2 regions of the Blautia sp. HCP3S3_C12 genome follow, and region 1 is predicted to be linked to the other one. Evidence: predicted binding sites of a transcription regulator. Region 1 holds the regulator's gene; the other holds the start of a gene.
What was found. Region 1 encodes Rex, which represses fermentation and respiration genes when NADH is low (regulators of the CRP and FNR family bind a similar motif). Its sites were predicted from a motif close to ATTGTTAANTANTTAACAAT; they were not measured.

Region 1 (7,917 bases):
ACAGTAAGATCATAGAATATTCCTCCCCTTGGATGACATGTTTGACGGATTGTTGTGAGATACATCACTTTTTAAGTATTGGCCTATCATCCGGGATTTATACATTTTATGAAAAATCGGCAGAAATATGTGTTCAAAGCACATATGAAGTTTCATTTAAAAATCCTCCGAATAAAGTAGAGTAAGCGACATCTTCTGCTTTTTCGGAGGATTTTTATATGGAAAATTTTGACATAGATCAATTAGGTGATACAGGCTATACCGGAAAAAATGTCTGCGTGTGTGTGCTGGATACCGGCATTTATCCTCATATAGATTTCAGAGACCGGATTATCGGGTTTCAGGATTTTGTGGGAAAGCATATGTTACCTTATGATGACAATTCCCATGGAACCCATGTAAGCGGCATTATCGGCGGCGACGGGAGCGCTTCAGGAGGAAGAATCAGGGGAATCGCCCCGGAGTGCAATCTGGTTGCCCTGAAGATACTTGACAGATATGGAAATGGAAAAAAGAGGGATGTACTGCGGGCCTTTGACTGGATTCTGAAAAATAAAGATGCTTACGGGATTCAGGTAGTAAATATTTCCATAGGGACAACCTGCAGGGAAAAACAGGATCACAGACAGCTGATCGAAGGGGTGGAAAGACTGTGGGATGCAGGGCTGGTAGTAGTGGCTGCAGCAGGAAATCAGGGTCCCCGTTCAGGAAGTGTTACGGCTCCGGGCAGCAGCCGTAAGATTATCACTGTGGGGTCAAGCGACCTGCTTACAGGCAGAACGGCTATTTCCGGGCGGGGACCTACTTCAGAGTGCATCTGTAAGCCGGATCTGGTAGCTCCGGGTAATCGCGTTCTGTCCTGTGCTCCGGGAACGGATTTTGCCTATGGGGTAAAAAGCGGGACCTCTATGTCCACACCCTTAGTCAGCGGCGCTGCAGCCCTTCTTCTGCAAAAATATCCTACCCTTACCAATGTGGAAATCAAAAGATGCCTGAAGGAATCGGCCAGAGACCTGGGTCTGCCTCGGAATCTGCAGGGCTCAGGAGAACTGGATATGAAACAGGCATTGACGAACGAATCTATTTCCGTTAAAATGATACGTAAAATGTAATGCTTCAGTGTAGTAGCGCTGAACAGTTACTGTAAAATGCTAAAGGGATAAACCCGTACAAAGAGGAGGATCTTTATGAAAAAAATTCAGATGCAGACACCGCTTGTGGAGATGGACGGAGACGAGATGACCCGAATCCTCTGGAAGATGATCAAGGATGAGCTTCTTCTTCCTTTTGTTGATCTGAACACAGAGTACTATGATCTTGGCCTGGAATACAGAAATGAAACAGATGATCAGGTAACTGTAGATGCAGCAGAAGCTACAAAGAAATATGGCGTTGCTGTAAAATGTGCGACCATCACTCCCAATAAAGCCAGAATGGAAGAGTACACACTGAAAAAAATGTACAAAAGTCCTAACGGTACCATCCGTGCCATTCTGGACGGAACCGTGTTCCGTGCCCCTATTGTAGTGAAAGGGATTGAGCCATGCGTAAAAAACTGGAAGAAACCCATTACCATTGCCCGTCACGCTTATGGAGATGTATATAAGAATACAGAAATGTATATTGACGGACCGGGAGATGCCTATCTGCTGTTTAAGGGTGAGAACGGTGAGGAGAAAAAGGAACTGATCCATCATTATGAGGATGCAGGTGTCCTTCAGGGAATGCATAACCTGGATGCATCCATCACAAGCTTTGCAAAGTGCTGCTTTAATTATGCACTGGATACAAAGCAGAGCCTGTGGTTTGGAGGCAAGGATACGATCTCCAAGATTTATGACGGACGCTTCAAGGAGATTTTTGCAGAGGTTTATGAGCAGGAGTTCAAAGAGAAATTTGAGGCTGCCGGAATTGAATATTTCTACAGCCTGATTGATGATATCGTTGCCCGTGTTATGAAGGCAGAAGGGGGATTTATCTGGGCCTGCAAGAACTATGACGGAGATGTTATGAGTGATATGGTTTCCTCTGCTTTTGGTTCTCTGGCAATGATGACTTCTGTGCTGGTATCTCCGGACGGATATTATGAATATGAGGCTGCACACGGAACTGTACAGAGACATTATTATCGTCACCTGAAAGGGGAAGAGACTTCCACCAATTCCGTTGCTACTATTTTTGCATGGACAGGTGCTCTCAGAAAGAGAGGAGAGCTGGACGGCAATCAAGAACTGATGGAATTTGCAGATAAGCTGGAAAAAGCTACTCTGGGAACCATCGAGGATGGCAGAATGACCAAGGATCTGGCTCTGATCACAACCTTAAAGGATGTAGAAGTATTAAACAGTGAGCAGTTTATTAAAGCAATCCGTGAAAAGCTTACATCCCTGATGTAAGAGGTAATCTGATAAAAATAAAAAGGGAAGGGCCTGCATTATGCAAGCTCTTCCCATTTTTCATATAAGCCCTCCAGTTCTTCTGTGATGGCTGTCTTTTCTTTGCTTAATCTGGCGCATTCTGCCACATTGGTGCATATCTCCGGGAGAACCATGGTTTCATCGATTTCCTTATCTCTGGTTTCCAGTTCTTCAATCCGGGCTTCCACCTTCTTTAATTCATTTTCACGCTTTCTCTGCCGCGCCTGCTCTTCCTTCTGCTGCTGCCAGGAAAGCTTATTGTCTGAGGCTTGTTTGACCTCTGTTTCAGCCTGGGCTGCTGCCGGAGCATATTTTTCTGTAAGCTCTTCCCGCTTTTCCAGATAATAATCATAGTCACCAATGTAGTTTACAATGGCCTGATTGGTCAGATCCAGAATCCTGGTGGCTGTCTGATTGATAAAATATCGGTCATGGGAGACATAGAGTACAGTACCGGTATAGCTGTTTAAAGCCTCCTCCAGGATTTCCTTGGAGGCAATGTCCAGATGGTTGGTAGGCTCATCCAGGATCAGGAAGTTGGCCTCTGACAGCATAAGCTTTGCCAGGGATACACGGCCTCTCTCGCCACCGGAGAGGGCGGAGATCAGCTTAAATACGTCATCCCCTGTGAAGAGAAAGGCTGCCAGCATATTTCGGATTTCTGTCTCTGTAAGCGTTGGATAAGTGTCTGAAATTTCCTGGAAAATAGTTTTTTCCATGTGGAGTACATGGTGCTCCTGATCATAATATCCAATCTGTACCTTGGAGCCGAGAGCAAAGCGTCCGCTGTCAGCGTCTACCAGACCGTTAAGGATTTTCAGAATGGTAGTTTTGCCGGTACCGTTATTGCCGATGAGAGCCACCCGTTCCCCACGTTTAATGTCAAAGGAAATATTAGAAAACAAAGTCTGTCCGGGAAAAGCTTTGGATAAATCCTCCACAGTGAGTACATCATTTCCGCTGATGTATCTGGGCTCCAGGGAAATCCGCATCTGATTCTGAATCTCCAGAGGCTTTTCGATCCGCTGCACCTTATCCAGCATTTTTTCACGGCTTTCGGCACGTTTGATAGATTTCTCACGGTTAAAAGATCTCAGCTTGGCAATGACCGCCTCCTGGTGCTTAATATCCCGCTGTTGATTTAAGTAAGCTTTATACTGGGCATCCCTGAGCTGGGCTTTTTTCAGAGCGTAGGCAGAGTAATTGCCGCTGTACATTCGCATATTGCCGGCTTCAATCTCTACTACCTTAGTGACAACCTTATCCAGGAAATAACGGTCATGGGAGACAATAAAAACAGCTCCCGGATAATTCAGCAGATAGGTTTCCAGCCAGGAAATGCTTTCCATATCCAGGTGGTTGGTGGGCTCATCCAGCAGAAGAATGTCAGGATTGGAGAGCAGAAGCTTTCCCAGGGCAACCCGGGTTTTCTGACCGCCGGAAAGAGTTTCAATCTGTTTTTCGAAGTCCTCCTCTGTAAAGCCAAGCCCCTTTAATACACCCATGATCTCACTTTTATATGCATAACCATTCTCAAGCTCAAACTGATGGCTCAGTCTGGTATAGGTGTTCATCAGGCTGTCCAGGGCTTCCCCGGCAGCAGTTTTCATTTCATGCTCCATGGAGCGGAGACGGTTTTCCATATCAATGATGTGCTGCTTAGTAGAGATCAGCTCCTCATAGATGGTGTGGTGTCCATGGATATCCTGGTACTGGGCCAGGTAACCGATGGTTTTATCTTTGGCAAGAATAACATTTCCGGAATCCGGGGACAGTTCGTGGATGATAATACGCAGCAGGGTGGTTTTGCCTGCACCGTTGTTGCCGATCAGGGCTGCCTTTTCCCTGTCCTCTATATGGAAGCTGGCATCCTGAAGGATTACCTTCTCGCCAAAGGATTTGCAGATATTCTGACATGATAGGATCATACAAATTCCTCCGAAATTTATATTATTGCAGCAGCCTGCGAATATCCGCTTTGACTGCTGAAATGTACGCATACAGAATTTATTATAACTGAACCGGACTGTTTTTGAAAGAAAAAAAGTATTTTAATTTATGATTTGGATGAAATTTTGCACATTCTATCAGATAGTCTAAATTTAATGATAAAAATTTGTAAATAAAGTACAAATTTAATTTGACAATAAAATAACATTTGGTTATAATTGACCTAGGATATATAAGGAGGGAATATTTGTGGAACCTAAGGAAATTTCAAAAGCGGTGATCAAACGTTTGCCTCGATATTACCGTTATCTGGGAGAACTGATGGAGGAGAATGTAGAACGGATCTCGTCCAACGATCTCAGCAAGAAAATGCACGTGACTGCTTCACAGATCCGTCAGGACCTGAATAATTTCGGTGGATTCGGACAGCAGGGGTATGGATATAATGTACGTTATTTATATACTGAAATCGGTAAGATTCTGGGACTTGACACAGTGCACCCGATGATTATCCTGGGTGCCGGTAATCTGGGACAGGCTTTGGCAAATTATGTAGATTTTGAGAAGCGCGGTTTTCGGCTGGTTGGTATTTTTGATGTAAACCCTGTGCTGGAGGGCATTGCAGTAAGGGGAATTGAGATACAGATGCTTAGTGACCTTCCCCTTTTTCTCAAAGAGAATAATGTGGAGATTGCGATTCTGACCTTACCTAAGGCAAAGGCCAAGGAAATGGCGAAGATTCTCATAGAAAACGGGATCAAGGCAATCTGGAACTTTGCACATATTGATCTGGATGCACCGGAGGATGTTATGGTAGAAAATGTACATCTGTCAGAGAGCCTGATGACCCTTTCCTATAATCTGAGTGAATATCGTAAGGAACATGAGAACCAGTAATAATAGTACATATGTAGTTGCCGGCAGCAGAGGGGACGGTGACGATTTGAATGGCTGTGGTCGTTAGATCATAGCTTTTCTTTTTGAAAAAATAGGTGTATACTGTTTCCAATGACAGGAGGTGGCTGAATGAAACCTGTGGTAACAGCCGGTGAAATGAAAGGGCTGGACCGGAACACAATAGAATCTGCCGGGGTTCCGGGTATGGTACTTATGGAAAGAGCTGCACTGAAAACAGTGGAGGCTATGGAAAAATATCTGGGTAACAAGGATCGTGTACTGGTGGTGTGCGGAAATGGCAATAATGGCGGTGACGGGATGGCCATTGCCAGACTTCTCCATCTAAAGGGGATCAAAGTCGGGATTTATCTGGCCGGTCAGGAGGAGAAGCTGACAGACCAGGCCAGGCAGCAGCTGCAGATTGCCAAATATTATCAGGTACCTTTGGAGCATAACCTGCAGCCGGATGAATATACTATTATAGTAGATGCCCTTTTGGGGGTTGGTCTGTCCAGACCTGTAGAGGGCAGATATGCAGAAATCATCCACATGCTGAACCAGTCCGGGGCTTTCCGGGTGGCTGTGGATATTCCTTCCGGCATCAACGGAGATACAGGACGGGAAATGGGAATCGGATTTCGGGCAGATCTTACAGTAACCTTTGCTTTTTGTAAAAGGGGGCTGTGCTTTTATCCGGGAAGAATGTATGCAGGAGAGCTGATCGTTGCAGATATAGGGATTTATGCAAATCCGGACAGAGATCCCTCTATGGCTTATCTGGAGAAAGAGGATCTGTCAATGCTGCCCTCCAGAATTCCCTGGGGAAACAAGGGAACTTTCGGAAAAGTGCTTCTGATAGCCGGCTCCCGCGGAATGTGCGGGGCTTCCTGCCTGAGCAGTGCTGCGGCACTCAGAGCTTCGGCAGGTATGGTGAAGGTTCAGACTGTGGAGGAGAACAGGATTCCTCTTCAGTCACAGCTTCCGGAGGTTATGGTTACCTGTGAGTTTAATGAGAAAAGCAATCAGGAAATACTGGACTGGTGCGATGTGCTTGTGATCGGACCTGGACTGGGGATGTCAGGAGAGAGCAGAGAAAGGGTACAGTGGTTCCTGTCTCATGCTGCCTGGTGTGGTAAGCCTGTGATCCTGGATGCAGATGGCCTGAATCTGCTGGCAGTACATGGAGAATGGAAGAAATATCTGGGAGAACAGGTAATTCTCACTCCCCATCTGGGAGAAATGAGCCGCCTGACCGGGAAAAGCATCGGTGAGATCCGGGAAAACCTGGCAGAGACTGCTTCCCTGTATGCAGAAGAGACTCATACAGTATGTGTCCTGAAGGATGCCTGTACAGTAGTGGCCTCTGAGAAAGGGGAACAATATCTGAATATGAGTGGTAATGCAGGCATGGCTACTGCTGGCAGCGGAGATGTATTAAGCGGTGTACTGGCAGGAGTTTTATGCATGTTTCTGGCAGCAGAAAAAAAGCCTGCTTATGGTCAGATGGCAGCGCTGGGAGTACTGATCCATGGACTGGCAGGAGATATGGCAGCTGAGAATGTGGGAGAAAGAGGCATGACTGCCAGGGATATTATCCGGTTTCTGCCTGAAGTGCTGAAGGTGCAGTAAAGGAAGAGATTTTGAGTGTCCGGAGTTTCTTTGATGGAATGTGGGACAGATAAAGAATACAAAAAGAGGAAGAGATTATTATGGAAAAATGTAACCGAGTAAAAGCAGTGATTTCTCTGGATGCGGTGGAGGAAAATTTCCGCCAGATGAGAAAAAATATTGCCAGTGACACAAAAATGATTGCTGTGATCAAGGCAAATGCTTATGGTCATGGCGCTGTGCAGATTGCCCATATGATAGAGGGTTATGATTATATCTGGGGATTTGCTGTTGCTACAGCAGAGGAGGCCATTGCTCTGAGAAAGGCAGGGATCACCAAGCCTGTCCTGATCCTGGGAATTATATTTGAGGAATTTTATCCTGAGCTGGTTTCTTATGATCTGCGCCCTGCTGTGTGTGAATATCAGGAGGCTGCAAAGCTTTCCGCAGAGGCTGTGTCTCAGGGAAAGACCATACATATTCATCTTGCGCTGGATACGGGTATGACCAGAATCGGTTTTGCCGATGAACCGTCAAGCGTGGAGGAAATCAAAAAAATCGCAGCACTTCCCGGGTTGGAGATTGAAGGAATGTTTACTCATTTTGCAAGGGCAGATGAGTATGACAGAAGTCCTGCCATGGTTCAGCTGAAGCGTTACCTGGATTTTTGCAGTCTGCTTTCAGAGGCAGGAATTGAGATTCCTCTGCGCCACTGCTCCAACAGTGCAGGTATTATCCGTATTCCGGAAGCAAATTTAAGCATTGTCAGAGCAGGAATTACAATCTATGGCATCTATCCTTCTGCTCAGGTGGAGAGGGATATTGTGAAATTGTCTCCGGTTTTGGAGTTAAAGAGCCATATTACATATGTAAAGGATGTACTTCCGGGCACGGCGATCAGCTATGGAGGAACCTATGTGGCAGACAGGAAGCTTCGTGTGGCAACAGTGCCGGTGGGCTATGCGGATGGTTACCCCAGACAGCTTTCTGGCAAAGGATGGGTTCTGGTCCATGGAAAGAAGGCACCAATCCTGGGCAGAGTCTG
Region 2 (7,917 bases), on a different contig from region 1:
TCTTTGTTTGCAGCGCTTACTGCTGTCTGCAGGTTACGAAGGTCATTGAGGCAGTCAAAAATACGGATAATATCAATTCCGTTTGCAGCTGATTTCTGTACGAAGTATTCTACAACGTCATCTGCATATGGACGGTATCCAAGGATGTTCTGTCCACGGAAAAGCATCTGAAGTTTTGTGTTCTTAAAGCCGTCACGTAATTTACGAAGTCTTTCCCATGGATCTTCATGAAGGAAACGAAGGGATGCATCGAAGGTTGCACCACCCCAGCACTCTACTGCGTGATAGCCGACTTTGTCAAGTTTATCTACGATCGGAAGCATCTGTTCTGTGGTCATACGTGTTGCGATCTGGGACTGATGAGCATCACGGAGAATGGTTTCCACAATTTTAACAGGTTTTTTCTCTAATTCTGCCATTATTATATCTCCTTATATAATTCTGTTGATTCAATTAAATGCCGAAAATAGCCATGAATGTTCCGGCTGCTACGGCTGTACCGATAACACCGGCAACATTCGGACCCATTGCGTGCATCAGAAGGAAGTTTGTAGGATCTGCCTCTGCGCCCACTTTCTGGGATACACGGGCTGCCATAGGTACTGCGGACACACCTGCAGAACCGATCAGTGGGTTGATCTTTCCATGAGTCAGTTTGCAAAGCAGTTTACCAAGCATACATCCGCCGAATGTACCGATGGCAAATGCAACAAGACCTAAAACTACGATCTTCAGAGTATCTACGTTTAAGAATGCTTCTGCACTTGTGGAAGCACCTACGGATGTACCCAGAAGGATAACTACGATATACATCAGGGCATTGGAAGCTGTTTCTGTCAGCTGTTTTACAACGCCGCACTCTCTGAACAGGTTACCAAGCATGAGCATACCAACCAGCGGAGCTGTTGTAGGCAGGATCAGGCAGACAACGATTGTGATAATGATCGGGAACAGGATCTTCTCCAGTTTGGAAACCGGGCGAAGCTGATCCATTTTGATCTTACGTTCTTTCTCTGTTGTGCAGAGCTTCATAATAGGCGGCTGGATGATCGGAACCAGTGACATATAGGAATATGCTGCCACTGCGATTGGTCCCATCAGAGCTGTCTGACCAAGTTTACCTGCAAGGAAAATGGAGGTCGGGCCGTCAGCACCACCAATGATGGAGATTGCAGCTGCTGCTTTTCCGTTGAATCCAAGGAAGATTGCCAGGAAGTAAGCTGCATAAATACCAAGCTGCGCTGCAGCACCCATCAGGAAGCTGATCGGGTTTGCGATCAGCGGACCGAAGTCTGTCATGGCACCTACACCCATGAAGATCAGGGATGGTAAAATACTCCACTCATCAAGGATGTAGAAATAATGAAGAAGTCCACCTACACCATTAGACATGTCTTCCGGGTTTGCCATAATGTCCGGATAGATATTTACAAGCAACATACCGAATGCGATAGGAACCAGCAGAAGTGGCTCAAATCCTTTCTTGATAGCAAGATAAAGGAATACGCAGGCTACTGCGATCATCAGGTAATTGCCCCATGTCAAACTGAAGAATGCTGTCTGGTGAATCAGGTTGGACAATGTTTCTGTTACATAAGACATTTGACTACCTCCCGTCTTAGTTCATTGTTGCTAAAGTATCTCCGTTTTCTACAGAGGCACCTTCTGCAACATCAATGCTTGCAATGGTACCGTCCTGAGGAGCTACTACAGGGATTTCCATTTTCATGGATTCAAGAATAACTACGCTGTCTCCGGCTTTTACTGCCTGTCCAACACTTGCTGCTACTTTGACAACCTTACCAGGTACGGAAGCAGTTACTTTTACTGCGCCGGCGCCTGCTGCAGGTGCTGCTGCTTTCGGAGCTGCTGCAGGTGCAGCCTTAGGTGCTGCTTTTGGAGCTGCTGCAGGAGCAGATACACTTCCTGTTTCTTCAACAGTTACTTCATATGCTGTACCATTTACTGTAATTGTATAGCTTTTCATTTTAAAATCCTCCTAAATAAATGACAATTATCTTCTATTTCTTTTTACTTTACGGATGGAACGAACTACGAAGCCGTCTGTTGTAGTTCCTTCTGCTGCTGCGATAGCTGCTGCAATAACAGCTACCAGCTCTCCGTCATCTGCAAGATTCTCTTCTGCCTGTACAGGAGCTGCTGCAATTACTGCTGCCTGTGCTTCTTTCGCTGCTTTTGCTTCTGCTGCTTTCTTTGCTTCCGGATTCGGGATGAAACGGAACAGAGAGATCAGAAGACTTAATAAAACCAGCATTACGAATACAGTTCCAACACCCATCAGAGTGTTAAGTCCGGCTCTCTGGAGAGTTTTGCCCAGACCATACTGTACATCTACAGACATGGAAACCGGTGTTCCTGTTGACTCAAAAACATATACAAAGTTTGCATTTGTTTTCTCAAATTTTACAGGGACAGTTACTGTATACTGATCATCTTTTAAAGTTACAGTTGTCTCGCCGTTGCTTTCCTTCTTCGCACCAAGTTCATCCTTGGAGGTCTGCCAGGACTGCATTGCGCTTGTAGTAAAGTCATCCCCTGTGTTCATGTAATTCTCGATGTCTGCATCCTTCAGTGCGACAATGGCATCTGTCAGACCCTCTGCAGTTGTTACCAGTGAGGTTTTTACAGATTCATCGATCTTATCAGCTGCAAATACCATGGAAGTACTTCCGATCACCAGTGCAGCCATTACAAGAAATGTCATGAATACAGAAGTTATTTTTTTGATCATTTTCATATGCGTCACCCCGCTTAAATCGTTCCGTGTTTCTTAGACGGACGATCTTCCCTTTTTGTGAACAACATCTCAAATGCACCGATTACATATTTTCTTGTGTCAGCCGGGCTGATCACAGTGTCAACATAGCCTCTTGCTGCTGCAGAAGCAACGCCATTCTGAAGTTCTCTGTACTGAGCAGCTTTCTCATTTAATTCAGCAGCATCTGCATCTGCATACATGATCTTGGCTGCCAGGGAAGCATCCATCATACCGATCTCTGCGTTATCCCATGCATATACAAGGTCTGCACCGATAGATTTGCTGTTCATTGCCACATAAGCGGTACCATAAGCTTTGCCGATGATCACATTTACCTTGGGAACAGTTGCATCTGCAAATGCAGCAACCAGTTCACCTACAGATTTTGCCATCATTTTCTCGCTGCATAAGGTTGCCATGAAGCCTGTAGCATTGGTAAGTGTAAGTACCGGGATATCAAAAGCATCACAGAATTTCACGAAATCTGCTGCTTTTCTTGCGCCTCTTGCAGAGATGCTTCCATCAAAGGTTTCTACTTTCTTGCCTTCTGCATCATATACTTCGCTTCTGTTTGCAACAGCACCTACTGTAGCACCGTTTAAACGGATGAAGCCTGTAACCATGTCTTTTGCATAGTCTGCTTTTGTCTCAAAGAATTCACCGTTATCAGAAATCTGAGAAAGTGCGATTGCAGTGTCTCCTGCACAGTTTGCAAGGTCTGCGCATACACGGTTCAGATCATCTGTACACTCTGTATAGTTATCTGTATCTTCATTATTGGATGGGAGAAGTGATACTAAAGAGCGGATCTGGCCAAGAACCTCTTCTTCTGTACCAACACCATCGATCACACCTGTCTCTTTGCTCTGGAAATCAGCAGCTGCTGTATCACATTTGTCTGTGTTATTTCCTTCTAATGCATTTGGTGTGTTAACGAACATTTTTCCTTTTTTAGATTCCATAAATGTGAAATCTGTCAGGGACGGGATAACTGCCATACCACCGCCACATGTTCCGAAGATTGCTGTGATCTGCGGAATCACGCCGGAGGCCATTGTCTGTTTCAGATAGATTTCTCCGAAAGCTTCCAGTGCATCTGTTGCCTCCTGCAGACGGATACCTGCACAGTCAACCAGACCGATAACAGGAGCACCTGTTTTCATGGCAAGATCATAAAGTCTTGTGATCTTCTTGGCATGCATTTCGCCAACAGTACCATTTAATACGGATGCATCCTGGCTGTATACATAAACCAGTTTGTCATCAATGACACCATATCCGGTGATTACACCGTCAGATGGTGCTTTGTTTGCAGTCATGTTGAAATCTGTAGATCTGGCTGTTACGCTCTGACCGATTTCGACAAAACTGTTTGCGTCAAGCAAAGAAGTAATTCTTGTGCCTGCTAAGCTTTGTGTTGCATTACTCATTCTTGTTTGCCCTCCATCTTTATGAGAATATTTTAAAGTTAACCCAAAAATTTAGCCAATTTTAATTCTACCTTTTTTAACACAATATTTCAATATTTTTTTAGCATTTTTGTTAAAAAAATGGCAGAAATTGTGTTTCTTCCTATTTAAAATAGGTAATACAAATTAATATGACAATCCTTATGCAAATAAAAACTTTACAACAAAACATAAAAAGGAGTATTATAAATGCTGAAAGAATCTTAGAAAGCAATAAAAATATGAGGATAAAAAGATGAACACAGTTCAGGTAAAAAACACTGTGATCGGTGAAGGCAGACCTAAGATCTGCGTTCCCATCGTAGGAAAAACAAAAACAGACATTCTGGAAGAAGCCAAAAAGATCACCACTCTTCCTGTTGATGTGGTTGAGTGGCGTGTAGACTGGTTTGATGATGTCTTTACTACTGAGAAAGTATTAGAAACCGCCAAAGAGCTTCAGGAAGCCTTAAAAGATATCCCTGTTCTCCTTACATTCCGTACTTCCAAAGAAGGCGGCGAGAAGGAAATTTCTGTAAGTGATTATGCTGCTTTAAATATTGCAGCTGCTCAGAGCGGTTATGTAGATTTAATTGATGTAGAAGCATTTACAGGTGATGAAGTTGTCAAGACAATCATCAATGCTGCTCACGAGGCAGGTGTAAAGGTAATTGCTTCCAACCATGATTTCTTTAAGACTCCGGAGAAGGAGGAGATCATCCGACGCCTCTGCATGATGCAGGAATTTGGTGCTGATATCCCTAAGATTGCAGTAATGCCTACCTGTAAACAGGATGTTATCACACTGCTGTCTGCTACTCTGGAAATGTCTGAGAAATATGCAGATCGCCCGATCATTACTATGTCCATGGCTGGAACAGGTGTTGTCAGCCGCCTGACAGGTGAGACATTTGGCTCCGCTCTCACCTTCGGCGCTGCTTCCAAAGCTTCCGCTCCGGGACAGGTCGGTGTGAATGAGCTAAAGCAGGTGCTGGATATTATTCACAGCAGCCTGTGATCTGTTGATGAATGATGTGATATCAGATGTTATTCTTGCCTATAGTCGTCTGATATCACTTCTATCCAGCAGCAGATAATTCATATAGAGCGGAGTCTCTGTACCAGTTCTTCGCAGATTTCCAACGCGTTCTTGCCGTCTGTTTCGATGATGATGTCAGCTGCCGCCTCGTATTTAGCGCGGCGTTTCTCCATCAGGTCTGCAATGAACGGAACTGTCTTGTTGTTCTCAATCAGCGGACGGTCGTGATTGTCTTTAACACGGTCCAGGATTGTCTCCGGTTTCGCAGTAAGGAGAACAACCCGTCCGTTCTTCTTCATCTCCACTACATTGCACTCTCTCATAGGAGTACCACCGCCACAGGAGATCACCACATTGCTGCGGGACTGCATTTCAATAAGCAGATTTGTCTCAAGGTCACGGAAGTACTGCTCACCGTATGTTTCGAAGATATCAGAAATACTCATTCCCTGTCTCTGGGCAATAATCTGATCCATCTCTACCACATCCATTGCAAATACATTCTTAAGGAAATCAGAAATTGTGGATTTTCCCGCGCCCATAAAACCGATCAATACAATATTATAGTTAAAAAGCTTTCTTGCCTGGATGCGTTTACTGTTGGTGCGGATGCAGTCAAATACATCGGCCACCTCATCTTTATGGCGTCTGCCTTCCATTCTGCCTTCCAGCCATTCTTTCTGCTTTGCTTCCTGCTCCGGCTGCAGGATCTGAAGCCCATTGGCTTCTTTATATGCCATAATGTCCTCTACGATTCTGTTTCGCATGATAAGGGCATCCAGGATGATCTCATCACACTGTCCAAGACTCTCTCTGAGTATTTCTAACTGATCCATATCTCTTTCCTCTGTCTTTCCTGTAATTTTTCTGTTAGAATTTATTATATCAATACCGTCTCAGCATTTCAACCCTTTAAATCATTAAATTATCCCTGATTATTTTCCGTTAATGGAAAAAGTCATGAAATACCTTTTCCGCATACCATTTAAAGCTGATCTTCTCCACGGATTTCTCTGCATAAACCGGATAAGCATCTATTAATTTCCCATCCAGATAATAGGCAATGCGGCCCAGCTTCGCCCCTGCAAGAACAGGTGCAGTGACTTTGGAGGGAATTTCCGTCCTGCAGGTTACGGTCTCTCCTTTTCTCAGAAGAATTTCTTTTTTCCTGTCCTCTGCCGTCACACTGCACTTTCCCCTCAGATAAACTTCCGCTCCCATATCCCAGTTATCTGCAGCCCCATCTGTCACCAGGATTCTTTTTGTCTGCGGCTCCTGCCAGTAAGTTTTATAATCAAAATTATAATCTCCAAAGCTCAGCAGTTTTTCTGTATCACTCCATTTATAGTTTTTATGGTTAGGCCATCCGCACCCCAGAAGACTGACGATAAATGTCCTGCCTTCCTTTTCCCAGGCACATACATAGCAATAACCCGCCTGAGAAGTATAACCTGTTTTTCCGGCAAGAACACCCTCCATCCTGTCCAGAAGTGCATTTGTATTATGTACAGAAAAAGTTCTCTTTCCGGTAATCTCCGAAAATGTATAGTCTCTGGTCTGTGCAATGTGGAGAAATGTCCGGTTTCTGATGGCATATCTCATGATCAGAGCCAGATCTTTTGCAGTTGTATGGTGCTTTCCATTCTCATCCTCTGCATCCAGCCCATTAGGTGTGATAAAATAAGTGTCCTCACATCCTATCTGCTTCGCTTTCCGGTTCAGCATTCTGGCAAAGCCTTCCACTGTACCGCCGCAGTGCTCTGCAATTGCAACTGCAGTATCATTATGACTCTTAAGCATCAGGGAATACAACAGATCCTCCAGATAATACTGTTCCCCTTTCTGAAGTCCAAGCTTCACTTCTGACTGGGAGACTGCATTTTGAGAAACCTGAACATAATCATCTCCCGGTGCACTTTCCAACGCCACAATACAGGTAAGTACTTTCGTGGTGCTGGCATTTGCCAGAGGTGTTTCCCCATTCTTTTCATACAGTACTCTGCCAGAATCCCCGTCCATAAGAACAGCAGATAAAGCATACAGTTGCTTCGGCTCCTCTGCAACCGGCGTCATATCTACCAGCTGAGGTATTTCATTCTCCTCTCCCCGCACAAAAGCATAAGTCTGCGTAAACAACAATACCGCCGTCACAATAATGACAGCGGCAATATGCTTCATTCTCATATTCCACCTCACATGCTCAGAAATCTTATCTATAAGATAATTTATGCCTGCATGTCCGGAATATGACTATATCCGTTCAGAAAAAATATGTTCAGGGTACTGTCAAATCATCCATTATAAGTCCGGTTCCATCTGGCGCTCAGATGATAAGCCCCTTCCCTTAAGGTATAAAGCTCCTTCAGATATTCCACTGTCTCAGGAATGGCCTCTCTGTAAAGCCTCTCCAGCTCAGGCATAGGAGCCTTTGCCTGTTTTACTGCTTCTGCAGTCATAAAATGCTCAATAACCGAGCCTGCAGATTTTCCGCCAAAGCTCAGAAATTTCCCTATGATCCGGCGCTTTCTGCCATGATCATCGCATACCATAAAATTGGTCAGAAGCTTCATCATTTTGACAGAAATATAAATATTTACTGTTTTCACCAGAGGCATCGCCCTGTGGATCACTCTGGCATATTCCATCCTTGG

Region 2: the regulator Rex is predicted to act here: its motif matches at 4,318-4,337, upstream of ACTNDS_RS13930 (acyl-CoA carboxylase subunit beta).

The regions. Positions count from the first base shown of each region.
Region 1 is NZ_JBQHWC010000006.1:95,721-103,637, reverse strand. It holds gene ACTNDS_RS07590 (hypothetical protein) at 1-13, opposite strand, end outside; gene ACTNDS_RS07585 (S8 family peptidase) at 219-1,112, shown strand; gene ACTNDS_RS07580 (NADP-dependent isocitrate dehydrogenase) at 1,188-2,396, shown strand; gene abc-f (ribosomal protection-like ABC-F family protein) at 2,435-4,345, opposite strand; gene ACTNDS_RS07570 (redox-sensing transcriptional repressor Rex) at 4,617-5,264, shown strand; gene ACTNDS_RS07565 (NAD(P)H-hydrate dehydratase) at 5,394-6,893, shown strand; gene alr (alanine racemase) at 6,974-7,917, shown strand, end outside.
Region 2 is NZ_JBQHWC010000021.1:6,120-14,036, forward strand. It holds gene ACTNDS_RS13910 (oxaloacetate decarboxylase subunit alpha) at 1-419, opposite strand, end outside; gene ACTNDS_RS13915 (sodium ion-translocating decarboxylase subunit beta) at 454-1,602, opposite strand; gene ACTNDS_RS13920 (biotin/lipoyl-binding carrier protein) at 1,619-1,987, opposite strand; gene ACTNDS_RS13925 (OadG family transporter subunit) at 2,015-2,758, opposite strand; gene ACTNDS_RS13930 (acyl-CoA carboxylase subunit beta) at 2,773-4,209, opposite strand; gene aroD (type I 3-dehydroquinate dehydratase) at 4,484-5,245, shown strand; gene ACTNDS_RS13940 (shikimate kinase) at 5,326-6,102, opposite strand; gene ACTNDS_RS13945 (D-alanyl-D-alanine carboxypeptidase family protein) at 6,212-7,444, opposite strand; gene ACTNDS_RS13950 (zinc dependent phospholipase C family protein) at 7,558-7,917, opposite strand, start outside.